2 regions of the Roseburia sp. AF22-2LB genome follow, and region 2 is predicted to be linked to the other one. Evidence: predicted binding sites of a transcription regulator. Region 2 holds the regulator's gene; the other holds the start of a gene.
What was found. The regulator HrcA, encoded in region 2, represses chaperone genes, less so after heat shock. The targets are predictions, from matches to a motif close to TGTTAGCACTCNNNNNNNNNGAGTGCTAACA.
Positions count from the first base shown of each region.

Region 1 (12,931 bases), on a different contig from region 2:
GATCCTGCCAGGCTCCACCGAAGTTACCTACAAGATGAGAATATTTTTTCAGTCCATCATAACCGTGGCAGGGCAGCATTTCACCATGGGTATAGATGTTGATGCCGGTGCCTTCCGTCTGCTTCAACAGCATTTCCAAATCCTTTAAGTCGTGGCCGGAGACAATGATAAATGGCCCTTTTTTAATAGTAACATTTACCTTATGCGGGGAAGGATTGCCATAAATAGTGGTATTGGCATCGTCCAGTTTTTTCATGACTTCAATAGCCATTTCACCGGTACGCATGGTCAGACGGATCAGGTCTTCGACAGTCAGCCGGTCATCGGTAATGGCTTCTAATGCCAGTATATAAAAGTCATCCACTTCATCACTGAAGTAACCTAATTCTCTTGCCTGATGACCATAGGCACTGATACCTTTTAAACCGTAGAGAATAGTCTGACGGAGGGAGCGGATGTCTGGGTCTAAGGATTTGTCATACATAATGCCCGCCATAGGAGCATCCTTTAACATATCCGTTTTTGAATCCGGCAGATGATAGGTGGCATGGAGTGTGGAATTCGAAATTTCACCTACCAAATTGTGAAGTTCTTCTTTGATTTGCTGTGATTGCCGGAGCAGTGCCACATGTACATCTGCATCAAAATTTACATTGGTAAGTGTCGTAAAAAGTACATTTTCAATAAAGCTTACAATCGATTTGTCCATATGTTGTCCCTGCTCCACCAGCACTTTTCCGTAGCAGCTGATTCCCTTTATCTGAAAAATAAGTAAATCCTGCAGGTTGGCAATTTCCGGTGTCTTTCCGCATACGCCAAGCTTTGTACAGCCTTTGCCACCGGCTGTCTGTTCACACTGATAGCAGAACATTTCATAATTTAAATCCATGTTATTTCCCATACGATAATCTCCTTTTATAGAAAATTTTTTGGACGATTGCGAAAAGATATATTTTTCTTTCAAAATTTTTACTATAGAAGGGCATTTCAGCACAAATTACTTCCAATGCCCTTCTATATTTAAAATTTTTGAAATAAATTCTTACGTTCTTTTTCACAATCGCCTAAGAAAAGTTTAGATATCGGCATTAGCATGAGCCGGAAAAAGGAATATTATGCATGAAGAAATAGAGTAGATAAAATAGAAAGTTGACAATGGAATAAAATCTGGCTAAAATACTTAGGAACCGAACTAATTAGAAATAGTAATAAGTTTAAAGAAAGGAACAGATTTGCCATGGAAACAGGAAAGGTAATTAATAAAATATCCAACCGGCTTCGCAGACGTTCTAAGAAAATACAGGAATCTATCGGAATCAGCGGAGCAAAGGGTAACATTTTAAATTATATTCTGGTGGAATCAGAAAACCATCCGGTATACCAGAAAGAGATTGAGGAAGAATTTGGCTTGCGTCCGTCTACTGCAACAGAGACTTTAAAGAATCTTGAGCAGGCAGAACTAATCTGCCGGGTGCCGGAATCAGAGGATGGAAGATATAAGAAGATTGTTTTTACAGAACAGGCGCGGAAGATTGAACATATTCTGCGAAAGGAAATTACGGAATCGGAAGAACTTTTATTACAGGGAATTACGGAAGAAGAAAGAAAAGAATTTTTAAGAATTGCCGAGAAGATGCTTCGGAATCTGGAATGAGAAATTTAAAGTTACAAGAGGCCAATGAGTGTCTTTGGGAAGCAGATTTTACCGGCAGAAAGGAAGGGTTACAATGGGCGAAAATGAATTAATGGGCAGCATGAAGGTTTCGAAGGCAGTAGCAAAGATGGCAATTCCAAGTGTCATCAGCAGTCTGGTTACTGTCGTTTATAATATGGCGGATACATTTTTCGTAGGGCAGACAGGGGATCCGTTGCAGGTGGCAGCAGTCAGTCTGACGAATCCGATTTTTATATTATTCATGGCATTTGCCAATATGTTTGGTATGGGCGGAAGCGCAGCGGCATCTATGGCATTGGGCGAAAAGAAGGAAAAAAGAGTAAAGCAGGTTTCTTCTTTTATTACCTATGCATCACTTATCGTGGGAATTGTTTTTGCTGCAATTTTACTGGTTGGAATGCAGCCGGTTTTACAATTGTTTGGAGCAGATGCAGATACTTATGAACTGGCGAAAGGATACACAACATATATTTCTTATGGTGCACCGTTTATTATCTGGTCTGCGGCAGCAAGCTTTGTTGTGCGTGCGGACGGAGCCAGCCGGGAAGCTATGACAGGAAGTATGATAGGAACCGTGGCCAATATTATTTTAGACCCGATATTTATCAGTGGATTTGGTATGGGTGCAGCAGGCGCAGCCATTGCAACGACTATTGGAAATATAATGGCGAGTGTATATTATCTTTGGTATTTCTGTAGAAAGAGCAGGAACATGTCTATGGCATTCCGGTATTTTAAATGTGGGGACAGAATTCTGTCCCAGGTATGCTCGGCAGGACTTCCAACAGCTATTTTTTCTGCATTGATGAGCATTTCTACGATTATTTTAAACCAGATTCTGGTGGCATATGGAAATGCACCGGTAGCGGCTATTGGAATTGTATTTAAGGCAAATATGTTTATCACATTTTTACAGATGGGACTGGCAAATGGAGTACAACCGTTATTAGGCTATAGTTACGGTGCAGGGAACAGGGAGCGTTTTCTTGCAGTGGAACGTTATACGAAGAAATGCTGTCTGATTGTAGGTGTATTGGCGACAGCACTGTTTTTCTTTTTCCGGGATCCGATTATCCGCCTGTTTATTTCTGATACAGAGGTCATAAATTATGGTGTGGAAATGCTGATTGCTTATATGATTTCCGGTCCGGTCATTGGCATTTTATTTATGAATATGAACTGTATGCAGTCTACCGGAAATGCACTTCCGGCAACGATTCTTTCTATATTGAGACAGGGCGTACTTTTGATTCCGGTGCTTTACGGCTTGAATGCATTGCTCGGTCTGCACGGTGTTATCTACGGACAGGCATTGACGGATTATGTGGCAGTTCTCCTTTCTATTGTAATCTGGCGTTGGAAACGCAGGAAAACTTTATAGGCGAAAATGGTCAGGTTGCCTTTTTCACAGGTTGGTGCTATGCTGACGATAGTAGATTGGCAGAGTAAGTGGAGGAGAAGGCATGGGGCAGAATGTTCAGAAAGCAGAACAGATGAAATACCGGCTGGCAGATGCCATGAAGCAGTGTATGGCGAAGATGCCGATAGAACGGATTACAGTGCGGCAGCTTGTGGAACTGAGCGGAACTACAAGACAGACATTTTACCGTCATTTTCAGGATAAATATGATCTGATAAACTGGTATTTTGACAAAATTTTAGCAGAATCCTTTGAACATATGGGAGAGGGAAAGACGGTATATGAGGGGCTGGTAAAGAAATTTGAATATATTGAGCAGGAAAAATTATTTTTCCGGGCTGCATTTAAATCAGACAGCCAGAACTGCTTAAGAGACCATGATTTTGAACTGATTACCCGGTTTTATACGGATAAGATAGAAAAGAAATCAGGACAGAAATTATCGGAGCATCTTCATTTCCTTCTGGAAATGTATTGCCAGGGTTCAGTTTATATGACAATTCAGTGGGTGCTTGGAAGAAAGAAGACTACACCGAGGGAACTGGCAAAGGCACTGACGGAAGCGGTGCCGGCGGAACTGAAAGCAGTATTTGAAAAATTGCAGATGATATAGTGGTGACGGATGATGATTGAGAGTGGAATTTGCCCATGACAGATATTGAAAAATCAAGTGACAGAGTTGCCTTTTTGTAACTTTTTATTTGTCTTTTTCATTGGTAAAATGGATGTATCAATAAAGGACAAAGGAGAAGATAAAATGGCAAACAGAATTATGTTAAACGAGACTTCCTACCATGGCGCAGGAGCAATTAAAGAAATCGCAAACGAGGCAAAGGCAAGAGCATTTAAGAAAGCATTTGTCTGTTCTGACCCGGATTTGATTAAGTTTGGTGTAACATCCAAAGTAACCGATGTATTGGATGAAGCAGGACTTGCTTATGAAATCTATTCAGATATTAAGGCAAATCCTACCATTCAGAACGTACAGCATGGTGTGGAAGCATTTAAAGCATCAAAAGCAGATTATATCATTGCAATTGGTGGTGGTTCTTCTATGGATACATCAAAAGCAATTGGTATCATTATTGCAAATCCGGAATTTGAGGATGTCAGAAGCTTAGAGGGTGTAGCTCCGACAAAGAAGCCTTGTGTTCCGATTATTGCTGTACCGACAACAGCCGGAACTGCAGCAGAAGTTACCATTAACTATGTAATTACAGATGTAGAGCGTAAGAGAAAATTTGTATGTGTAGACCCGCATGATATGCCGGTTATCGCAGTAATTGACCCGGAGATGATGTCATCTATGCCAAAGGGACTGACAGCTTCCACCGGAATGGATGCACTGACACATGCCATTGAAGGATATACTACAAAGGCTGCATGGGAAATGACTGATATGTTCCATTTGAAAGCGATTGAAATTATCAGCAGATCTTTAAGAAGTGCAGTTGCCAATGAAAAAGAAGGCCGTGAAGGAATGGCATTAGGACAGTATATTGCAGGAATGGGATTTTCTAATGTAGGACTTGGAATTGCACATTCCATGGCACATACATTAGGTGCTGTATATGATACTCCACATGGAGTTGCCTGTGCAATGATGCTTCCAATCGTAATGGAATACAACGCAGAATGCACTGGTGAGAAATATCGTGAGATTGCAAGAGCAATGGGTGTAAAAGGCGTAGATGACATGTCTGTAGAAGAATACAGAAAGGCAGCCATTGATGCGGTACAGCAGTTATCTGTAGATGTTGGAATTCCAACAAAATTAGAGGCGTTAAAGGAAGAAGACTTAGAATTCCTTGCAGAATCCGCTTTTGCTGATGCCTGTGCACCGGGCAATCCAAAGGATACAAATGTAGAGGATTTGAAAGCTTTATTCCGTAAACTGATGTAATCAGAAACTTAGACAATATATGATAGAAGAAAAGATAGCAGACTCCCGGAGCATCGGAAAAACGATGTTTCGGGAGTTCTTTATGAAAAATTTATTTGCGTCTGATAGGATGGAACCGTATAATGAAATTGGATTGATATTCAATAGAGCATACTTTGTGAAGGGTTTGAGAGAGGAATCGGAAACAAAGGAGGCTATTAATCTGAACAGCGAAATTACAAATGCAGTAAAAGCGGCAAGAAATCGGGCACAATATGATGAATGTGCCAAAAGACTCTTAGGACAAAAAAGTATTCTGGCGCATATTTTGGTGAATACTGTGGATGAATTTAAAGGTATGAATCCCAAGGATGTGATACCGTATATTGAAGGAGAACCACAGGTTGGTGTTGTGCCCATAGAACCGGGCGATATTCTATGTAAGCAGGCTTATTTCATCCCAAAAGGAACGTGATTTTTGGCATTCGGATTATGGTGACATAAAACGGGTATTTAGTATCTGGATTTGCATGAATATGGATATGAATTCGATGAGTTATATTCATCTGATGAAAGAAGATATCGTAAATGAATATGACTGGGAAGGAAATATAGACCTTTTGAATATTGTATTGCTTGGTGTAACAAATGAAGTTCCCAAAAGAGAGGAACGCTATGAGCTGCATCGGCTGATAAGCACACTTTTGTCAAATGAAATAGAAGCAGAAGAAAAATTAAATATGATAGAACTGGAATATCAGATTCCGGTAAGTGAAGAATTGAGAGAGGAAGTGAACCTGATGTGTAATCTGAGTGAAGGAATAGAAGAAAGAGCAGCAGAAAAGGCTGCAGAAAAGACATTAAGAGAAACAAACAAAAAAGTAATTACCAATATGCACAGGAAGGGCTATACCTTAGAACAGATAGCAGAGATTGTGGAAATCAAACCGGAGGAAGTAGGAAAAATCATAGAAGAAGAATCTATGTCAATATAGAATAGAGAGAGGAAAAGAAAAATGGCAGCACAATTAGCGTTTGCAAGTGATTATATGGAAGGAGCTCATCCGGCAATTCTCAGGAAGTTAGCGGAGACAAATCTGATAAAAAGTGCCGGATACGGACTGGATGAATATTCGGAAACTGCAAGGGAAAAGATTCGGAAGGCCTGCAATGCACCGGAGGCAGAGGTGCATTTTCTGGTGGGAGGAACACAGACCAATGCCACGGTAATTGGGGCCCTGTTAGCATCTTATCAGGGAGTGATTGCGGCAGAGACCGGACATGTCAGCTCCCATGAAGCAGGAGCTATTGAAGCGGGTGGACATAAGGTGTTGACGATTCCGCAGACAGATGGAAAAATCAGCGCAGAAAAGGTGGAAGAAGTCTTAAATAAATTTAAAGAGGATGGCAACCGTGATCATATGGTGATGCCGGGAATGGTATACATTTCCCAGCCGACAGAATATGGAACCTTATATAACCGGCAGGAATTAGAAGCATTAAGTAAAGTATGCCGCAGCAATGGTATTCCACTTTATTTAGATGGAGCAAGACTGGCTTATGCACTGGCATGCCCGGCGAATGATGTGACATTAGAAGATATTGCAGCATGCTGCGATGCCTTTTATATCGGAGGAACAAAATGCGGTGCATTGTTTGGAGAGGCAGTGGTATTTCCGAAGCCAGGACTTATTCCGCATTTCTTTACCATTATAAAACAGCATGGAGCACTGCTTGCTAAGGGACGGATACTTGGCATCCAGTTTGATGTCTTATTTGAAAATGATTTGTATGAGCATATCGGAGAGCCGGCAATTGCAGCGGCAGATAAGATTCGGGAAGGCTTAAAGGAAAATGGAATTGAACTTTATCTGGATGCTCCCACCAATCAGGTATTTTGTGTGGTAGACAATGCATTTATGGAAAAGCTTGCGCAAAAAGTTGAATTCAGCTTCTGGGAGAAAAAGGATGAGACGCATACGGTAATTCGTTTTGCAACTAGTTGGGCAACGACAATGGAAGACGTGGATGAGCTGATAAAATTGATTAAACAGATAAATGAGTAGATGAATGATAGACGGATAAACAGATAATGAATAAAAAGGATGGAATGAGGATTTAAAAGATGTGGGCAATACTAATGATAGTACTGTTTTTCAGTGCGTTTGCAGGAATCATCTATCTGATAAACCGGATTGGAAAATTTGGTTTCCTGAATAAAATAACAAAAGGAAAAAAGTGGCTGCGCATCCTAATTAGTGCGGTTTTGGTATGTGGAATCACCGTAATACTCTGGGTAGCGTGGGGTTCGATGAATGCTATAGTATGCATTCTGCATCTGATTATATTCTGGCTTATCAGTGACGGAATTTTTGCACTGATAAAAAAACGCCGGAAGAAATCTTTGAAAAGATATTATGCCGGAGCTGTGGCACTTGTATTTACCATAGGATATCTTGGAAGCGGCTGGTATCTGGCACATCATGTATGGGAGACGGACTATCAGATTCAGACGGATAAGGAAGTAGGAAGCCTTCGGGTGGCAGTATTTGCAGATTCCCATGTAGGGACAACTTTTCATGGGGAAGGCTTTGCCGAGCATATGAAAACCATAGAGGAGCAGCACCCGGATGTGGTTCTGATTGTGGGAGACTTTGTGGATGATGATACGACAAAAGAAGATATGATAGCCTGCTGCAAAGCATTAGGAGAGCTTGATACGACTTATGGTGTATATTATGTCTTTGGAAATCATGATAAAGGATATTATCCGCCGGAATACCGGGGCTATGATGGAAATGATTTGATAGTGAAATTAGAAAAAAATCAGGTACATGTTCTGCAGGATGAGGTAGAACTGATTGCGGATAAATTCTATATAATAGGAAGACAGGATAAATCCGAAGAATATGCAGAAAAAAAGAGCCACAATGGAAGAACTGACGGCAAACCTTGATCCGGATAAATTCTCCATTGTATTAGACCATCAGCCACAGGATTATGCAGCGCAGCAGAATGTCAATGTGGATCTGGTTCTTTCCGGACATACCCACGGTGGACAGCTATTCCCGCTGATGACCATTGAGAATCTTACGAAAATGACACCGGATGACCGTGTCTATGGATATGAGCAGAGAGAAAATACGAATTTTATTGTAACATCAGGAATTTCCGACTGGGCGATTAAGTTTAAAACGGGATGTAAGTCGGAGTATCTTATGATTGATATTGAAGGAAAATAAAAGAGGTGTATATGAAAAAGTTATTTTTGTATTTGACGGAATTTTTTGCAGGAATGTCAGTGATGGCAGTAGAGTTAGGCGCAAGCAGATTACTTGCACCATATTTTAGTTCTTCCCAGATAGTCTGGACAATCATTATCGGAACCATTATGATTGCCATGGCATTGGGAAATATTTATGGCGGAAGGACGGCAGACAAATCACCGAACCCGGATAAACTGTATGGAAGAATTATCATTGCCGCAATCTGGATTGCATTAATTCCGGTAGTGGGAAAATATATTATCATAGGAATATCAGCCCTTTTAATCTTTGCGGTAAATAATAATTTCCTGATTATTGCAGCTTTTGCAGCCTGCATGGTAATTTTCGTATTTCCGCTGTTTCTGTTGGGAACGGTAACACCATCCCTGGTAAAATATTCTGTTGATAATTTAGATGACAACGGAAAGACAGTAGGTACCTTAGGGGCATTTAACACCATCGGAAGCATCATTGGAACCTTTATCCCAACCTTTGTGACAATTCCGGCAGTAGGAACATCCGTTACATTTCTTATCTTTGCGGGAATTTTACTGGCATTATCCATCGTATATTTTATCAATGCGCATACCGGAAAGAAGAAAATAGTTGCATCTATTCTGATATTTGCACTGTGCTGCGGGTTTGGATATTCCGACTCATTTGCATTCTGGGAAAATAATCTGACCTATGAGGGGGAATCCGTATATAACTATCTTCAGGTATACGAAAATCAGGACAAGGTGTCCTTATCCACCAATGTGTTATTCGGTGTGCAGTCTGTGTATATGAAGCAGGATGAACTGACCGGTATGTATTATGATTATGCCATGGCGGCACCGCTTATGTTAAAAGACAAAGAAATATCAGACATGGATGTGCTGATTCTTGGAATGGGAACCGGTACTTATGCAACCCAGTGCCGGAAATATTTTGGAGATATGAATGTGGAAGGTGTTGAAATTGATGAGAAGATTACAAAGCTTTCCAGACAGTATTTTTCACTTTCGGAGGATGTGCCGGTAACGACTTATGATGGAAGAGCATTTTTAAATGCATCCGATAAGAAATACGATGTCATTATGGTAGATGCTTATCAGGATATTACGATTCCGTTTCAGATGTCTTCCGTTGAATTTTTTACGCTGGTAAAAGAGCATTTAAATGAAAATGGCGTAATGGTGGTGAATATGAACATGCGTGGGCAGAAAGAAGGAAATATTAACCAGTATCTTTCCGACACCATAGGAAGTGTATTTGGAACAGAATATACTGTGGATGTGGCAGGCTCTACAAACCGGGAACTGTTTGCATCCGACAATGGAGAAATTTTAAAGAATCTTTCTAACAACATTTCCAAGCTTGAAAATCAGGAGTTAAAGGGAATGATGACAGAGGTATTGGCAGATACCGTTTCCTATGAAAAGGGCGATTATATTCTTACAGATGATAAGGCACCGGTGGAACTTCTTGGAATGCAGGTGATTGATGAGATGATAAAAGATGAAGTTGCATATTATAAGGGAGTTTATAAAGAGGAAGGGCTGAAAGGACTGCTGAATTCCTTTTAAATATAAGAAAAATAGTAATTAACAAAAATTGTCTGAAAATTTTAGCACTCACCTCTTGACAGTGCTAATAATGCGTGCTATATTTATGCTTGGAAACAGAAATAACAGGAATTCGTTCATAGCACAGTGGGAAATGAGGTGAAAGATATGAACATTCAGAAATTTACACAGAAGTCAATGGAAGCAATCCAGGATTGCGAAAAATTAGCATATGAATATGGCAATCAGGAAATCGAGCAGGAACATCTTTTAGTGGCATTACTGCAGCAGGAAGATGGACTGATTTTAAAACTGATTGAGAAAATGGAAATCCAGAAGGAGCATTTTGTAGACAATGCAATCCGCCATCTGGAAGCAAGAACCAAGGTGTCCGGCGGCCAGGTTTATGTCGGCCAGGCATTGAATAAGGTATTGATTAGTGCAGAGGATGAGGCAAAGCAGATGGGAGATGATTATGTTTCTGTAGAGCATCTGTTTTTATCCTTATTAAGATATCCGAACCCTGCATTAAAGGAAATTTTTAAGGAATATGGTATTACAAGAGACCGTTTCCTGCAGGCACTGTCTACGGTGCGTGGCAACCAGCGTGTGACCTCCGATAATCCGGAAGCTACTTATGATACCTTAAATAAATATGGTTATGATATGGTAGAGAGGGCGAGAGACCAGAAGCTGGATCCGGTCATCGGACGTGATGCAGAAATCCGGAATGTAGTGCGAATTTTGTCCCGTAAGACGAAAAACAATCCGGTACTGATTGGCGAACCCGGTGTAGGTAAAACCGCAGTTGTAGAGGGACTGGCACAACGGATTGTACGTGGTGATGTTCCGGAAGGATTAAAGGATAAGAAGCTCTTTGCACTGGATATGGGTGCATTGGTAGCCGGAGCAAAATACCGTGGTGAATTTGAGGAACGTCTGAAAGCAGTATTGGATGAAGTAAAGAAATCCGAAGGACAGATTATCCTCTTTATCGATGAGCTGCATACCATTGTCGGTGCAGGAAAAACCGATGGAGCCATGGATGCCGGACAGCTTTTAAAACCAATGCTTGCCCGTGGAGAACTGCATTGTATCGGTGCTACCACATTGGATGAGTACCGGGAATACATTGAAAAGGATGCCGCATTGGAACGAAGATTCCAGCCGGTTATGGTAGACGAACCAACGGTAGAAGATACTATTTCTATCCTGCGTGGATTAAAGGAGAGGTATGAAGTATTCCATGGAGTAAAGATTACCGACAGTGCACTGGTTTCCGCAGCAGTGCTTTCGAACCGTTATATCTCAGACCGGTTCTTACCGGATAAGGCAATTGACCTGGTGGATGAAGCCTGTGCACTGATTAAGACAGAGCTTGATTCCATGCCGACCGAGTTAGACGAACTGAACCGTCGTGTCATGCAGTTAGAGATTGAAGAGACTGCATTGAAAAAAGAGGATGACCGTCTGAGCCAGGAGCGTCTGGCAGACTTACAGAAAGAGTTAGCGGAGCTTCGGAGTGAGTTCCAGAATAAGAAGGCACAGTGGGACAATGAAAAGAAATCCGTAGAGAAAGTCCAGAAGCTGCGTGAGGATTTGGAAAGCCTGAAAAATGAAATCCAGCAGGCAGAGCAGAGCTATGATTTAAATAAAGCGGCAGAATTAAAATATGGTAAGCTGCCGCAGTTACAGCAGCAGTTGGAAATTGAAGAAGAAAAAGTCAAAGGTGAAGATTTATCACTGGTACATGAAAGTGTCAGCGAAGAAGAAATCGCAAAGATTATCTCCCGCTGGACCGGAATCCCGGTAGCAAAACTGACTGAGAGCGAACGAAATAAGACACTGCACCTTGATGAAGAACTGCATAAACGTGTCATTGGACAGGACGAGGGCGTTACCAAGGTAACAGAAGCAATCATCCGTTCCAAAGCCGGAATCAAAGACCCGAGCAAGCCAATCGGTTCTTTCCTGTTCTTAGGACCAACCGGTGTAGGTAAGACAGAGCTTGCCAAAGCATTAGCAAGCTGCCTTTTCGATGATGAATCCAATATGGTCCGTCTCGATATGAGCGAGTATATGGAGAAATATTCCGTCTCCCGTCTGATTGGAGCACCTCCTGGATATGTAGGCTATGATGAAGGTGGTCAGCTGACGGAGGCAGTCCGCCGGAAACCGTATTCCGTAGTCCTCTTTGATGAGGTGGAAAAAGCACATCCGGATGTCTTTAATGTACTGCTTCAGGTACTGGATGACGGACGAATTACCGATTCCCAGGGGCGTACCGTAGACTTTAAGAATACCATTATTATCATGACTTCTAACTTAGGCTCCATGCATCTGTTGGAGGGCATTGACGAAAATGGCGAGATTCGTCCGGAAGCAGAAGAAGCTGTCATGGAAGAACTGAAGGGTAACTTCCGGCCGGAATTTTTAAACCGTCTGGATGAAATCATTATGTTCAAGCCGCTGACCAAAGACAACATCGGCAACATTATTAAGTTACTGATGGCAGATTTGAATAAACGTCTTGCAGACCGTGAACTGAAAGTAGAACTGACCAAGGCTGCCGAGGATTATATTACTGAGAAGGGTTATGATCCGGTATATGGTGCAAGACCGCTGAAACGTTTCCTGCAGAAACATGTGGAGACGCTTGCAGCAAAATTGATTCTTGCAGATAAAGTCAGAGAGGGAGATACCATTCTTATCGACCTTACCGATGGAGAACTGACTGCAAGCGCAAAACCGGCGACCGCCTGAAATGGTTCAAGCCTGACATAATAAGAAATGCAGTTGCTGCATATATTGTCAGGAGAGCAGAAAAGTAACGGTGTAAAATGAGTCGAATCCGAAAAGCATTGATATGGATGAATCTGGCACTGGCGGTATTGGTAATTGCCGCCGGAGCCTGTCGGATCCGTGTCAATCATCTGGTAAATGCAGAGAGCATGAATATAAAGAAAACAAGTGGAATAAAAGAGGTTGCATTGACATTTGACGATGGACCAAGCCCGGAATGTACGAAAGATTTACTGGAAGGGCTGGAGGAGCGCAATGTCAAAGCAACCTTTTTTGTAATCGGAGAGAAAGCAGAGGCATATCCGGATTTGATAAAGAAAATTCAGGATGATGGGCATA
Region 1 covers NZ_QTWM01000001.1:533,181-546,111, forward strand. The annotation lists gene hcp (hydroxylamine reductase) at 1-901, opposite strand, end outside; gene DWX96_RS02310 (MarR family winged helix-turn-helix transcriptional regulator) at 1,238-1,654, shown strand; gene DWX96_RS02315 (MATE family efflux transporter) at 1,728-3,056, shown strand; gene DWX96_RS02320 (TetR/AcrR family transcriptional regulator C-terminal domain-containing protein) at 3,139-3,708, shown strand; gene fucO (lactaldehyde reductase) at 3,853-4,998, shown strand; gene DWX96_RS14785 (hypothetical protein) at 5,081-5,452, shown strand; gene DWX96_RS14790 (hypothetical protein) at 5,514-5,972, shown strand; gene DWX96_RS02335 (threonine aldolase family protein) at 5,994-7,043, shown strand; gene DWX96_RS02340 (metallophosphoesterase) at 7,103-7,933, shown strand; gene DWX96_RS02345 (hypothetical protein) at 7,908-8,219, shown strand; gene DWX96_RS02350 (spermidine synthase) at 8,231-9,811, shown strand; gene clpB (ATP-dependent chaperone ClpB) at 9,959-12,553, shown strand; gene DWX96_RS02360 (polysaccharide deacetylase family protein) at 12,631-12,931, shown strand, end outside.
Region 1: the regulator HrcA is predicted to act here: its motif matches at 9,851-9,881, upstream of clpB (ATP-dependent chaperone ClpB).

Region 2 (12,931 bases):
GCTGGAAGTGCCGTAGAATTTGAGACCCCGAAGGAAGATATGCTGATTCGCTGGATACTGGGCAGAATCCAGCGGGAAGGGAAGAAAATTACCCAGTCCGTGATGCAGCTTTTCCTGTCAAAGACCGGTTCCGATATGGAAAATATTGATAAGGAATTAGAAAAGCTTATCTGTTATACATTGGATGAGACGGAAATTGCTGCGGCAGATGTAGAGGCAATCTGTACCGGACAGACGGAAAATAAAATCTTTGAAATGATTGATGCCATCTCTGCTAAGAATCAGAAGAAGGCTTTGGACTTATATTACGATTTACTGGCATTAAAGGAAGCACCCATGCGGATTTTGTTCCTGATTGCAAGACAGTTCCAGAATCTGCTTTTGATAAAAAGCATGTCAGCAAAAGGATATCCTGCTGTCAGTATTGCAAAGACTGCAGGGATGCCAAGCTTTGCAGTGCAGAAGAATCTTCGGCAGGCAGGAGCTTTTAAAATAAATCAGTTAAAGGAAGCAATTGAAGACTGCGGACAGGCAGAAGAGGATGTCAAGACGGGAAGAATGGCAGACCAGTTAGCCGTAGAACTTCTGATTGTAAAATACAGTGCATAAAAAAAGAACGTTTCGAATGACGGTACGAAACGTTCTTTTTTATAATCGTTTATAATCTATGCTCTTCCGGCAATTATGCCATTTTGTTCACAGCTTTGTTTAAACGTGAAATCTTTCTGGAAGAAGTGTTCTTGTGATAAACACCCTTAGTAGCAGCTTTGTTGATTTCAGATGTTGCAGCAACTAATGCAGCAGCAGCAGCCTCTTTATCGTTTGCAGCGATTGCAGCGTCTACTTTCTTAATAGATGTTTTAACTTTTGATCTAATAGCCTTGTTTCTATCAGCTTTGGTCTGATTTACAAGAATTCTTTTCTTAGCAGATTTAATGTTAGCCAACCTGTACACCTCCAATATGATTGTTTTATTGTTTTTGGTTGTTTCATTAAAGCCGGACACGGACGTTCTAATGTAAACATACTATGATAGTTTATCCCACATATTTACATCTGTCAATACATATTTGGAGAAAAAATGTAAAAAATAATAAAGAAAATTTATTTGGAAAAATTATTTACAGGAAGTGAAGCTATGTTTCAGGTAAGAACAGACCTCGCGTTAGAGACGAGAGAAAAATTTGATGAAGATCATATTGAAGTAAAGGGAGTACGGGTGGATGAGGAAAGAATTTCACCGGAAATCATGATTACAAGGGTATTTATTGACACAGAAAACGGAGCAAAGGCAATGAAAAAACCGAAGGGAACATATATTACCATTGAGGCTTCGGACATGATGGAAGAAGATGAGGATTATCACAGAGAAGTGTCCGGGCAGCTGGCAAAAGTGATTGAAACCATGCTGCCGGGGAAAAAAGAAGAACTCAAGATATTGGTAGTGGGTCTTGGCAACCGGGAAGTGACACCGGATGCATTAGGACCTTATGTAGTAGATAATATGATGATTACCAGGCACATTATCAAGGAATATGGACAATATGCCTTTGGAAATAAGGCGACGAGCCAGATAAGCGGAATTGTGCCGGGCGTAATGGCACAGACCGGCATGGAATCAGGAGAGATTGTCCGGGGAGTCATTGAAGAGACGAAACCGGATATTGTAATGGTGGTGGATGCACTGGCGGCCCGCAGCGTGAAGCGTCTGAACCGTACCATCCAGATTACGGATACCGGAATCAATCCCGGTTCCGGTGTGGGCAATCACAGGCACGCCATTAATAAAGAAAGCATGGGAATTCCGGTAATTGCCATAGGAATTCCTACCGTAGTAGATGCCGCAACGATAGTTTCGGATACCATGAGTGACTTAATCGGAGCCATGCGGGAGTCAGCGCAGCTAAAAAGCGTGGGAAATGGGCTGGCAGGTCTGGATGAAATTGAAAAGCATGAGCTGGCAAGAGAACTTTTATCTCCACATTTGAATGCAATGTTTGTAACCCCAAAAGATATTGATGAAGCGGTAAAAAGGCTGAGCTATACCATATCAGAGGGACTGAATCTGGCATTCTCCCGGTTCTAAAGGGACAGAAGCTGCATAGAATATAGTGTTTGCTATGGCAGAACAGGAGGTGCTGGCAGCATGAGAGTCTATGGGCAAAGATATCAGGGAAAAACGGAACTGGTCAGGAAACGAAAAAAATGGTACAGGCAGTCTGCTATTGCACTTTTTCTGTTGTATGCATTTTTTCTTATGGTGAAAGCGGGAACCGGAAGGGAAACACTGGCAAAACGTTTTTTTTCTTATATACAAAATGAGATATCCATGTCCATGACCAGACAGTATATTCCGACTGTTGCCTATATGGCAGAGGGCAGGCAGGAACAGACACTGAGTGATTTTTTGCTGGAAAAAGTGACAGACCAGATACCACTTATCGGATATGCAGATACCATAAGGACTTATGATACGACAATTGAGAGCAGCCTTTCAGAAGAAGAGATTGTTGCACTGGAAGGAAAGGATGAAGCGGAAGTAGAGGCTAAGCAGATGGCGGAGGCAGCCAGCAGAGAGAATCAGGACTGCATAGTGGCAGAAATGGAGCAGGAAAATGCGCAGGCAGGAGCAGATGCGGCAGCAGAAGCGGCAGAGCAGCCGGCAGCCCCGGATAATACAGCAGTCAGCTCTCAGCCGTTGGTGGAGATTCCAAGAGAAAAATTAAATGATTTTGATTATCTGATTCAGAATTTTTATCAGGTGGACAATACAACAACCATCAATAGCAGTCAGTTAAATGCAGAAGAATTGTTAAATATGGATTTAACCATAAAAACGCCGGCAGACCAGCCGCAGATTCTGATTTACCATACCCATTCCCAGGAAATGTTTGCAGATTCCGACCCAAATGATGTAATGACGGGCGTTATGGGAACAGGGGAATATCTTACCAGCCTGTTACAGGAAAAATATGGATTTCAGGTCATGCATCATATGGGACAGTATGATGTGGGAGACAGAGATCACGCCTATGCCAATGCGGAGGGACCCATTGAGCAGCTGTTAGCAGAGAATCCGAGCATAGAAGTGGTAATAGATTTACATCGTGATGCAGTGGATAAGCATATGGTGCGGGAGGTAAACGGGGTGCAGATGGCACCGATTATGTTCTTTAACGGACTGAGCCGGACAAAGGCGTTAGGAGATATTTCTTATCTCAATAATCCAAACCTTACCGGGAATCTTGCTTTTTCCCTGCAGATGCAGATTGCAGCGGCAGAGTATTATCCGAATCTTACCCGCCCGATTTATTTAAAAGGATACCGGTATAATATGCATTTTAAAGAGAAATATCTTTTGATCGAAATGGGTTCCTATACTAACACGCAGGAGGAGGCACGCAATGCCATGGTTCCACTGGCAGACCTTTTGAACAGAGTGCTGCATGGAGAAAATTAGAAAAACATTTCGTAATGAAAATGTAATAACTTTTTCGGAAAAACACATTGAAATCACTTGCATTTCTTATATAATAAAAGAGATGCGTAAAATAAAACGAAAGATATGGAGTTATCATGGAATTTTCAAGCTTAGAATTTTTATTTCGGTTTTTGCCGATTTTTCTTATTATATATTATCTGGTACCGGTAAAGTATAAAAATCCGGTACTTTTCTTTGGCAGTCTGGTATTCTATGCCATGGGAAACTGGAAGGATGCACTTCTTTTATTGTTTTCCATGAGTCTGAACTACATTCTGGTATTACTGATGGATCATATAAGTAGGAAGAGCAGCAGAAATACCATGCTTGTGATTTTGCTTTGCTATAATATCGGATTATTGTGTATATTTAAATATACAAGATTGTCGCTTCCGCTTGGAATCAGCTTTTATACTTTTACCATGCTTTCCTATGTGCTGGATGTCTATAAGAAGAAAACTGCAGCGTTGAGGGATTATCTGGAATATGGAACTTATATCCTTTTGTTCCCAAAGCTGATATCCGGACCGATTGCCCAGTTTGCCAATATGGCAGGGCAGTTAAAGAAACATCCAATCCGTCTGGAGAAAATCGAACATGGTCTGACTCTTTTTATCATAGGATTGGGATATAAAGTAATTATTGCAAATCATCTGGCAATTCTCTGGCGTGATATTCAGGGCATTGGCTTTGAGAGTATTTCCACACCGTTAGCGTGGATGGGAGCATTCGGTTATTCTGCACAGTTATTCTTTGATTTCCAGGGATATTCCCTGATGGCAATCGGAATCGGAGAGATGCTTGGATTTGATTTGCCGAAGAACTTTGACCATCCGTATCGTTCCAGGACAGTGTCTGAGTTTTACCGCCGGTGGCACATTACACTGGGAAGATGGTTCCGTGATTATTTATATATTCCCTTGGGAGGCAACCGGAAGGGAAATGCGTGGACATTTTTCAATCTGCTGATTGTCTGGGTTGTAACCGGAATGTGGCATGGTTCTACCATTAATTTTCCATTATGGGGCTTGATTTTATTTGTATTTATTGCGTTGGAACGATTTGTAATCAGAAATTTTTTAGAGAAACATGGATGGCTGGCACACCTTTACATCTGGTTTGTAATCCCTCTGACCTGGGTCGTGTTTGCAATTACGAAGTTATCTGATTTGAAAGTATATTTTGCAAGACTGTTCCCGTTCTTTGGAACCGGAATCGCAGTCAATGCAGGCGATTATCTGAAATACGGCAGAACCTATGGAGTGTTTTTCCTATTGGCATTTGTGGTATCACTTCCTTTTATGGATAAGATATTAAAAAAATGCTGGAAGAAGTGGTGGATGAAAGCAATTTTGTTTGTTGTATTATGGATTTGTATTTATCAGATTGCAAATGGACTGAACAATCCGTTTATGTATTTTAGTTTTTAATGGGAGGCTGCCATGAAGAAATGGAAGAAATGTCCGCTTCTTATTGTTACGGCAATCAGTATGCTGCTGGTAAGCGGTGTCGCCTTAGCCGGAACAAAGGGCGCATATAAAGAATATAATAAGGACTGGCCGAAGGTTCCGGCGGTGGCTGGCATGATGCAGGCATCCAAAGAGGGCATTCTGCCATGGGATAAGGCAGAACCGGAGGAGGATTTGGAAAGCGTATATGCTGACAAAGAGGAGCTGGCAACGGAAGAAGCAACAGAAGCAGTTGCAGATACGGAGGCAGAAGAGGATAAGACTTATACTTTTACCGATGTAACTCAGGATTATTTTGATGATGCGGTATTTATCGGAGATTCCAGAACCGTTGGATTAAGGGATTATGGCGGCTGGGATAATGCAACTTATTATGCCAGTATCGGACTTACGGTCTATGATATGTTTGATACGCCGATTGTCGAGGAAAACGGCGCGAAGATTACCGTTGAAGAAGCATTAAGCGAGCATCAGTTTGGTAAAGTCTATCTGATGATTGGAATCAACGAAATGGGAACCGGTACAGTAGACAGCTTTATGAAAAAATATGAAGAAGCTGTCAATCATATCCGGGAATTACAGCCGGATGCACTGATTTTCTTACAGGGCATTATGTATGTAAAACAGGAAAAGTCAGAGACCGACCCGATTTTTAACAATCCGGCAATCAAAGAACGGAATGACAGAATTGCAATGCTTGCAAATAATCACGATATATTTTATATTGATGTAAATGAAGTAGTGACTGACGAAACAGGAAATCTGAATCCGGAATATACTTATGATGAGATTCACCTGCTGGGAAAATATTATTCCCTGTGGACGGATTTCCTTTTGAAACATGGAATAAAGAAGGAGTAAATATATGTCAATCGACCAGAGTAAGATTCGTAATTTTTGTATCATTGCCCATATTGACCACGGTAAATCAACCCTTGCAGACCGTATTATCGAAATGACAGGGCTTCTGACCAGCCGCGAAATGCAGGCGCAGGTTTTAGATAATATGGATTTGGAGCGGGAACGTGGAATTACCATTAAGTCCCAGGCAGTCCGTATTATATATCATGCCAAAGATGGAGAAGAATATATTTTCAATCTGATTGATACACCTGGACATGTGGACTTTACCTATGAAGTATCAAGAAGTCTTGCTGCCTGTGACGGTGCAGTGCTGGTAGTAGATGCGGCACAGGGGATTGAGGCACAGACCCTTGCCAATGTATATCTGGCATTAGACCATGATCTGGAAGTGATTCCAGTCATTAATAAAATTGATCTGCCGAGTGCAAGGCCGGAAGAAGTAGTAGAAGAAATTGAAGATGTGATTGGAATTGAGGCACAGGATGCACCACGGATTTCTGCCAAAACAGGGTTGAATGTGGAAGAAGTATTAGAGCAGATTGTGCATAAATTACCGGCACCAAAAGGGGACGCCAAAGCGCCTCTTCAGGCGTTGATTTTTGATTCTGTGTATGATGCTTATAAAGGTGTTATTGTATTCTGCAGAATCCGGGAAGGTTCCGTAAAACCGGGGACAACCATCCGCATGATGGCAACCGGAGCAGAAGCAGATGTAGTAGAAGTAGGATATTTCGGAGCCGGACAGTTCATTCCATGTGATGAGTTAGAAGCCGGAATGGTAGGTTATATTACTGCCAGCCTTAAGAATGTGAAAGAAACCCGTGTGGGTGATACCATAACAGAAGCAAAGCGTCCTTGTGATGCACCATTGCCGGGATATAAGAAAGTTAATCCGATGGTATACTGTGGATTATATCCAACAGATGGAGCCAAATATCCGGATCTTCGTGACGCTTTGGAAAAATTACAGTTAAATGATGCAGCCTTACAGTTTGAACCGGAGACTTCCATTGCATTGGGCTTTGGTTTCCGCTGTGGTTTCTTGGGACTGCTTCATTTGGAGGTAATTCAGGAGCGGTTAGAGAGAGAATTTAATCTTGATTTAGTAACGACAGCACCAGGCGTTGTATACCGGGTACATAAGACTGATGGTACCATGATAGAATTGACAAACCCATCCAATCTTCCGGATCCATCCGAAATCGAATATATGGAAGAGCCGATGGTTGCAGCAGAAATTATGGTGACATCCGAATATGTAGGTGCCATTATGGATTTGTGCCAGGAACGCCGTGGTATCTATAAGAGTATGGAATATATTGAGCAGACCCGTGCAGTTATTAAATATGACCTTCCGTTAAATGAAATTATTTATGATTTCTTTGACGCATTGAAATCCCGTTCTAAAGGATATGCGTCCTTTGATTATGAGATGAAGGGTTATGAGCAGTCAGAGCTTGTGAAGCTGGATATTCTTATTAATAAAGAAGAAGTGGATGCTCTTTCCTTTATTGTATTTAAGGATACCGCCTATGAGCGTGGAAGAAAGATGTGTGAGAAGTTAAAGGAAGAGATTCCGAGACATTTATTTGAAATCCCGATTCAGGCAGCCGTTGGAAGCAAGGTAATTGCCCGTGAGACAGTAAAAGCAATGCGAAAAGATGTGCTGGCAAAATGTTACGGCGGTGACATCAGCCGTAAGCGTAAACTGTTAGAGAAACAGAAGGAAGGTAAGAAACGTATGCGTCAGGTGGGAAATGTAGAGATTCCACAGGAAGCATTTATGAGTGTACTGAAGTTAGATGAGAAATAGATGACAGGAGAACATAGATGGAACTTTATGTGCATATTCCTTTTTGTGTAAGAAAATGTGAATATTGTGATTTCTTATCAGCACCTGCGGACGAGCGGTTACAAAACCGCTACGTGGGTGCTCTTTTGCATGAAATCAGATATTACGGACAGACAATGGGACGTCCGGCTCTTTCTACTATATATATAGGGGGCGGAACACCGTCTCTTTTAGCACCGGAATATATCGCACTTCTTTTAAAACAGATTCAGGTAAGCTTTGAGGTGGAAGCAGATGCAGAGATTACCATAGAATGTAATCCCGGAACTTTAAATGAGGAAAAACTTCTTACCTATAAAGAAGCAGGCATTAACCGTCTCAGCATAGGGTTACAGTCTGCCTTTGATGATGAATTAAAGATATTAGGAAGAATCCATACTTACCGGCAGTTCTTGGAGAATTATGAATGTGCCAGAAGATGTGGATTTGAAAATATCAACGTTGATTTGATGAGTGCCCTGCCTTATCAGAGTACGGAGAAATTTGTCACCAGCTTAAAGCGTGTCATAGCATTAAAACCGGAGCATATTTCAGCCTATTCCCTGATTATCGAAAAGGGAACACCATTTTATGAGAAATATAAATTCGAGGCAGTGCTCCGGGAAGCCGGAAAGCCGACAGAACATCTGCCATCTGAAGAGACGGAGTATGAAATTTATAAAAAGACTCAGGAGATTCTTGCAGAGGCAGGTTATGAGCATTATGAAGTATCCAATTATGCAAAGCCGGGGAAAGAGGCAAGGCATAATATCGGATACTGGAAGCGGGTACCGTATCTTGGGGTAGGACTTGGGGCGGCTTCCCTGATTGGAGAAGTACGCTACAGTAATATAAGAGAGATTGAAGCGTATATCAAAGCATGTGGTAATATTTCGGCGAAGGAAATAGATGGAGTACCGGCATTGAATCTCCATGAGAGTGCAGATGCAATCAGCCGCCATGCCCAGATGGAAGAATTCATGTTTTTAGGCCTGCGTATGTTAAAGGGAGTTACAAGAACAGAATTCAAAGAGACTTTTGGCGTGGAAATAGAAGCAGTATATGGCGAAGTCTTAAACCAGCTTCAGGAAGAGGACTTAATCGAGAAAAAAGCCGGTGTAATAAAGCTCAGCGACCATGGCATGGACATCAGCAACTATGTACTCGCCCAGTTTTTACTGGATTAAGTAGTGCGGTGTTGAACCGCATTGAATCAGAACAAATCTAAAGAAAATATAAAATTATAAAATGCTGTTGACAAAAAAAACGAATGGTGCTATCTTAAGTACATAGAAATTAGCACTCTTTCAAGTTGAGTGCTAACAACTAAGAAAAAGCAGTACAAAAAGCTTTTTCAAATACCTATAAAAGTTTCATTTTCAGGAGAACGTGAATGAACGAGAACGAATTAGATGAAAGAAAAACAAAAATCTTAAATGCAATCATTCGCAACTATCTGGAAACAGGTGAGCCGGTTGGTTCAAGAACCATTTCCAAGTATACGGATTTGAACTTAAGTTCCGCAACAATCCGGAATGAGATGTCGGACTTGGAAGAGATGGGATATATTTTGCAGCCACATACATCGGCAGGAAGAATTCCATCCGATAAGGGATATCGCTTCTATGTAGATAATCTGATTGCAGAGAAGGACAAAGAAGTATCCGATATGAAAGAGTTCGTAATTGAACATACGGAGAAGATGGAACAGGTATTGCAGCAGGTGGCAAAGCTGTTGGCGAACAACACGAATTACACCACCATGATAACAGCACCGCAGTATCACCACAACAGCCTGAAGTTCATCCAGTTATCCAATGTGGATGATGAACATATTCTGGCAGTTGTCGTATTGGAAGGCAATCTTGTGAAAAATAAGATGATTCCGATAGAAGAGCCGATAGATAATGAGCATATGTTAAAACTTAACATGCTTTTGAATACACATTTAAATGGATTGTCATTAGATCAGATTAATCTGGGCACCATAGCAGTGTTGAAAGAGAAAGCCGGTATCCATTCCAAAGTCATCAGTGATGTATTGGATGCAGTAGCAGAAGCAATCAGCGAAGACGAGGATTTGGAGATATATACCAGCGGTGCAACGAATATCTTAAAATATCCGGAGTTATCGGATTCGCAGAAAGCAGGAGAGCTTTTAGATGCGTTAGAAGAGAAGAAACAGTTAGTAAGTCTGGTGACGGATAACCTCAGCAATGAGGAGAACGGCATACAGGTTTATATAGGAGATGAATCTCCAATTCAGACCATGAAGGACTGCAGTGTGGTAACAGCTACCTATGAACTTGGTAAAGGCGTGAAGGGAACGATAGGAATTATCGGACCGAAGCGTATGGATTATGAGAACGTCATGGATAATCTGAAAAATTTGAAATCACAACTAGAAGGCATATTTGATAAGCCGAAGAAAGAATAGCATAGAAAGGTGGTAAGGAAGTGGCAGAAGAAAAGAAAGAAGAAGTGCTTGAGGAAGTATTAGAAGACTTAGAAGCAGAGGATGCAAAAAAGCAGGAAGAAGCACAGAATACCGCCTCAGAAGAAAAAGAAGTTGAGGCAGAAGAAAAAACGGAAGATACCGAATCTGAACCGGAAGAAATAGAGAAAGAAGATGAGGAGAAAAAGAAAGGTATCTTTAAAAAGAAAGACAAGAAAGATAAGAAGGACGAACAGATTGAAGATTTAACCGACCGGCTGAAACGTCAGATGGCAGAATTTGAAAACTTCCGTAAGAGAACGGAAAAGGAAAAGAGCCAGATGTATGACATGGGAGCCAGCGCAATCTTAGAGAAAATCCTTCCAGTTATCGACAATTTTGAAAGAGGGCTTGCAGCTGTACCGGAAGAAGACAAAAACAATGGCTTCGTAGAAGGTATGGATAAGATTTATAAGCAGATGATGACAGTGCTGACAGAGGTTGGTGTAACACCGATTGAAGCAGCCGGTCAGGAGTTTGACCCGAATCTCCATAATGCAGTAATGCATGTGGAAGATGAAGAACTCGGTGAGAATGTAGTAGCCGAGGAGTTACAGAAAGGTTACAAGTACAAAGAAAATGTAATCAGACATAGCATGGTAAAAGTAGCGAATTAAGCATAGGAGGATAAGAACATGAGTAAAATTATTGGTATTGACTTAGGAACAACAAACAGTTGTGTGGCAGTTATGGAAGGTGGAAAACCTACCGTTATAGCAAACCAGGAAGGTGCAAGAACAACACCATCTATCGTAGCATTTACAAAAACAGGTGAGCGTCTGATTGGTGAACCTGCAAAACGTCAGGCAGTAACCAACGCAGAGAAAACAATCTCTTCCATTAAGAGACATATGGGAACCGATTACAAAGTAAGCATTGATGACAAACAGTATTCTCCACAGCAGATTTCTGCAATGATTTTACAGAAATTAAAAGCTGATGCAGAAGGATATTTAGGAGAGAAAGTATCAGAAGCAGTTATTACTGTACCGGCATATTTCAATGATGCACAGCGTCAGGCAACCAAGGATGCAGGTAAGATTGCAGGACTTGATGTAAAACGTATCATCAACGAGCCGACAGCAGCAGCACTTGCTTATGGACTGGACAACGAAAAAGAACAGAAAATTATGGTATACGACTTAGGTGGTGGTACATTTGATGTATCTATCATTGAAATTGGTGACGGAGTCATCGAAGTATTATCTACAAACGGTGATACCAGATTAGGTGGAGATGACTTCGATAACAAGATTACACAGTGGATGATTGACGAATTCAAGAAAGCAGAAGGCGTTGATTTATCTACTGATAAGATGGCTCTTCAGAGATTAAAAGAAGCTGCAGAGAAAGCTAAGAAAGAGTTATCTTCTGCAACAACAACCAATATCAACCTGCCATTCATTACTGCAACAGCAGAAGGACCAAAGCATTTTGATATGAACTTAACAAGAGCAAAATTTGATGAGTTGACACATGACTTAGTAGAAAGAACAGCAATCCCGGTACAGAATGCTATGAAGGATGCAGGCGTAACCAATGCAGACTTAGGTCAGGTATTATTGGTTGGTGGTTCTACACGTATCCCGGCTGTTCAGGATAAAGTAAGACAGTTAACAGGCAAAGAGCCAAGTAAATCCTTAAACCCGGATGAGTGTGTAGCACTTGGTGCCTGCATCCAGGGTGGTAAATTAGCAGGAGATGCCGGCGCAGGTGATATCCTTCTTCTGGATGTTACTCCATTGTCACTGTCTATCGAGACCATGGGTGGAGTTGCAACAAGACTGATTGAGAGAAATACAACAATTCCTACAAGAAAGAGTCAGATTTTCTCAACAGCAGCAGATAACCAGACAGCAGTAGATATCAACGTAGTGCAGGGTGAGCGTCAGTTCGCAAGAGATAACAAATCCCTTGGACAGTTCCGTCTGGATGGTATCCCACCAGCACGTCGTGGAGTTCCTCAGATTGAAGTTACTTTCGATATCGATGCAAACGGTATTGTAAACGTATCTGCAAAAGACTTAGGAACCGGAAAAGAACAGCATATTACAATTACTGCCGGATCTAACATGTCTGATGCAGATATCGATAAAGCAGTAAAAGAAGCAGCTGAATTTGAAGCACAGGACAAGAAGAGAAAAGAAGCAATTGACACCAGAAATGATGCAGATTCCTTCGTATTCCAGACACAGCAGGCATTAGACCAGGTTGGAAATAACCTTGATGCGGCAGATAAATCTGCAGTAGAGGCTGACTTAAATGCACTGAAAGCTTTAGTAGATGCAAATCCACAGGCTGAAAACATGACAGAGGATCAGGTTGCTGAGATGAAAGCAGCAAAAGAGAAACTGATGGAAAGTGCACAGAAAGTATTTGCTAAGATGTATGAGAATGCTCAGGCAGCTCAGGGAGCCGCTGGTGCAGGCCCTGATATGGGAGCAGGTGCAGCCGGTGGAGCAACTGCAGGTTCCGCAGATGATGATGTGGTAGATGCTGATTACAAAGAAGTATAATTCTACAGATAAAAAGCAGTAGAAAGGGTTGGCAGTTTTACTGTCAACCCTTACAAACGGTAAAGAGGGAATAGATTATGGCAGAACAGAAAAGAGACTATTACGAGGTCTTAGGCGTTGATAAAAACGCAGATGACGCAGCAATAAAAAAAGCATATCGTGTCCTTGCCAAGAAATATCATCCGGATATGAACCCGGGGGATAAAGAAGCAGAAAAGAAATTCAAGGAAGCATCTGAAGCATATGCAGTACTGAGCGACCCGGAGAAGAGAAAAC
Region 2 covers NZ_QTWM01000002.1:133,494-146,424, reverse strand. The annotation lists gene holA (DNA polymerase III subunit delta) at 1-609, shown strand, start outside; gene rpsT (30S ribosomal protein S20) at 683-946, opposite strand; gene gpr (GPR endopeptidase) at 1,139-2,086, shown strand; gene DWX96_RS03315 (stage II sporulation protein P) at 2,147-3,460, shown strand; gene DWX96_RS03310 (MBOAT family O-acyltransferase) at 3,577-4,911, shown strand; gene DWX96_RS03305 (GDSL-type esterase/lipase family protein) at 4,924-5,811, shown strand; gene lepA (translation elongation factor 4) at 5,816-7,627, shown strand; gene hemW (radical SAM family heme chaperone HemW) at 7,645-8,832, shown strand; gene hrcA (heat-inducible transcriptional repressor HrcA) at 9,039-10,082, shown strand; gene grpE (nucleotide exchange factor GrpE) at 10,103-10,756, shown strand; gene dnaK (molecular chaperone DnaK) at 10,775-12,655, shown strand; gene dnaJ (molecular chaperone DnaJ) at 12,733-12,931, shown strand, end outside.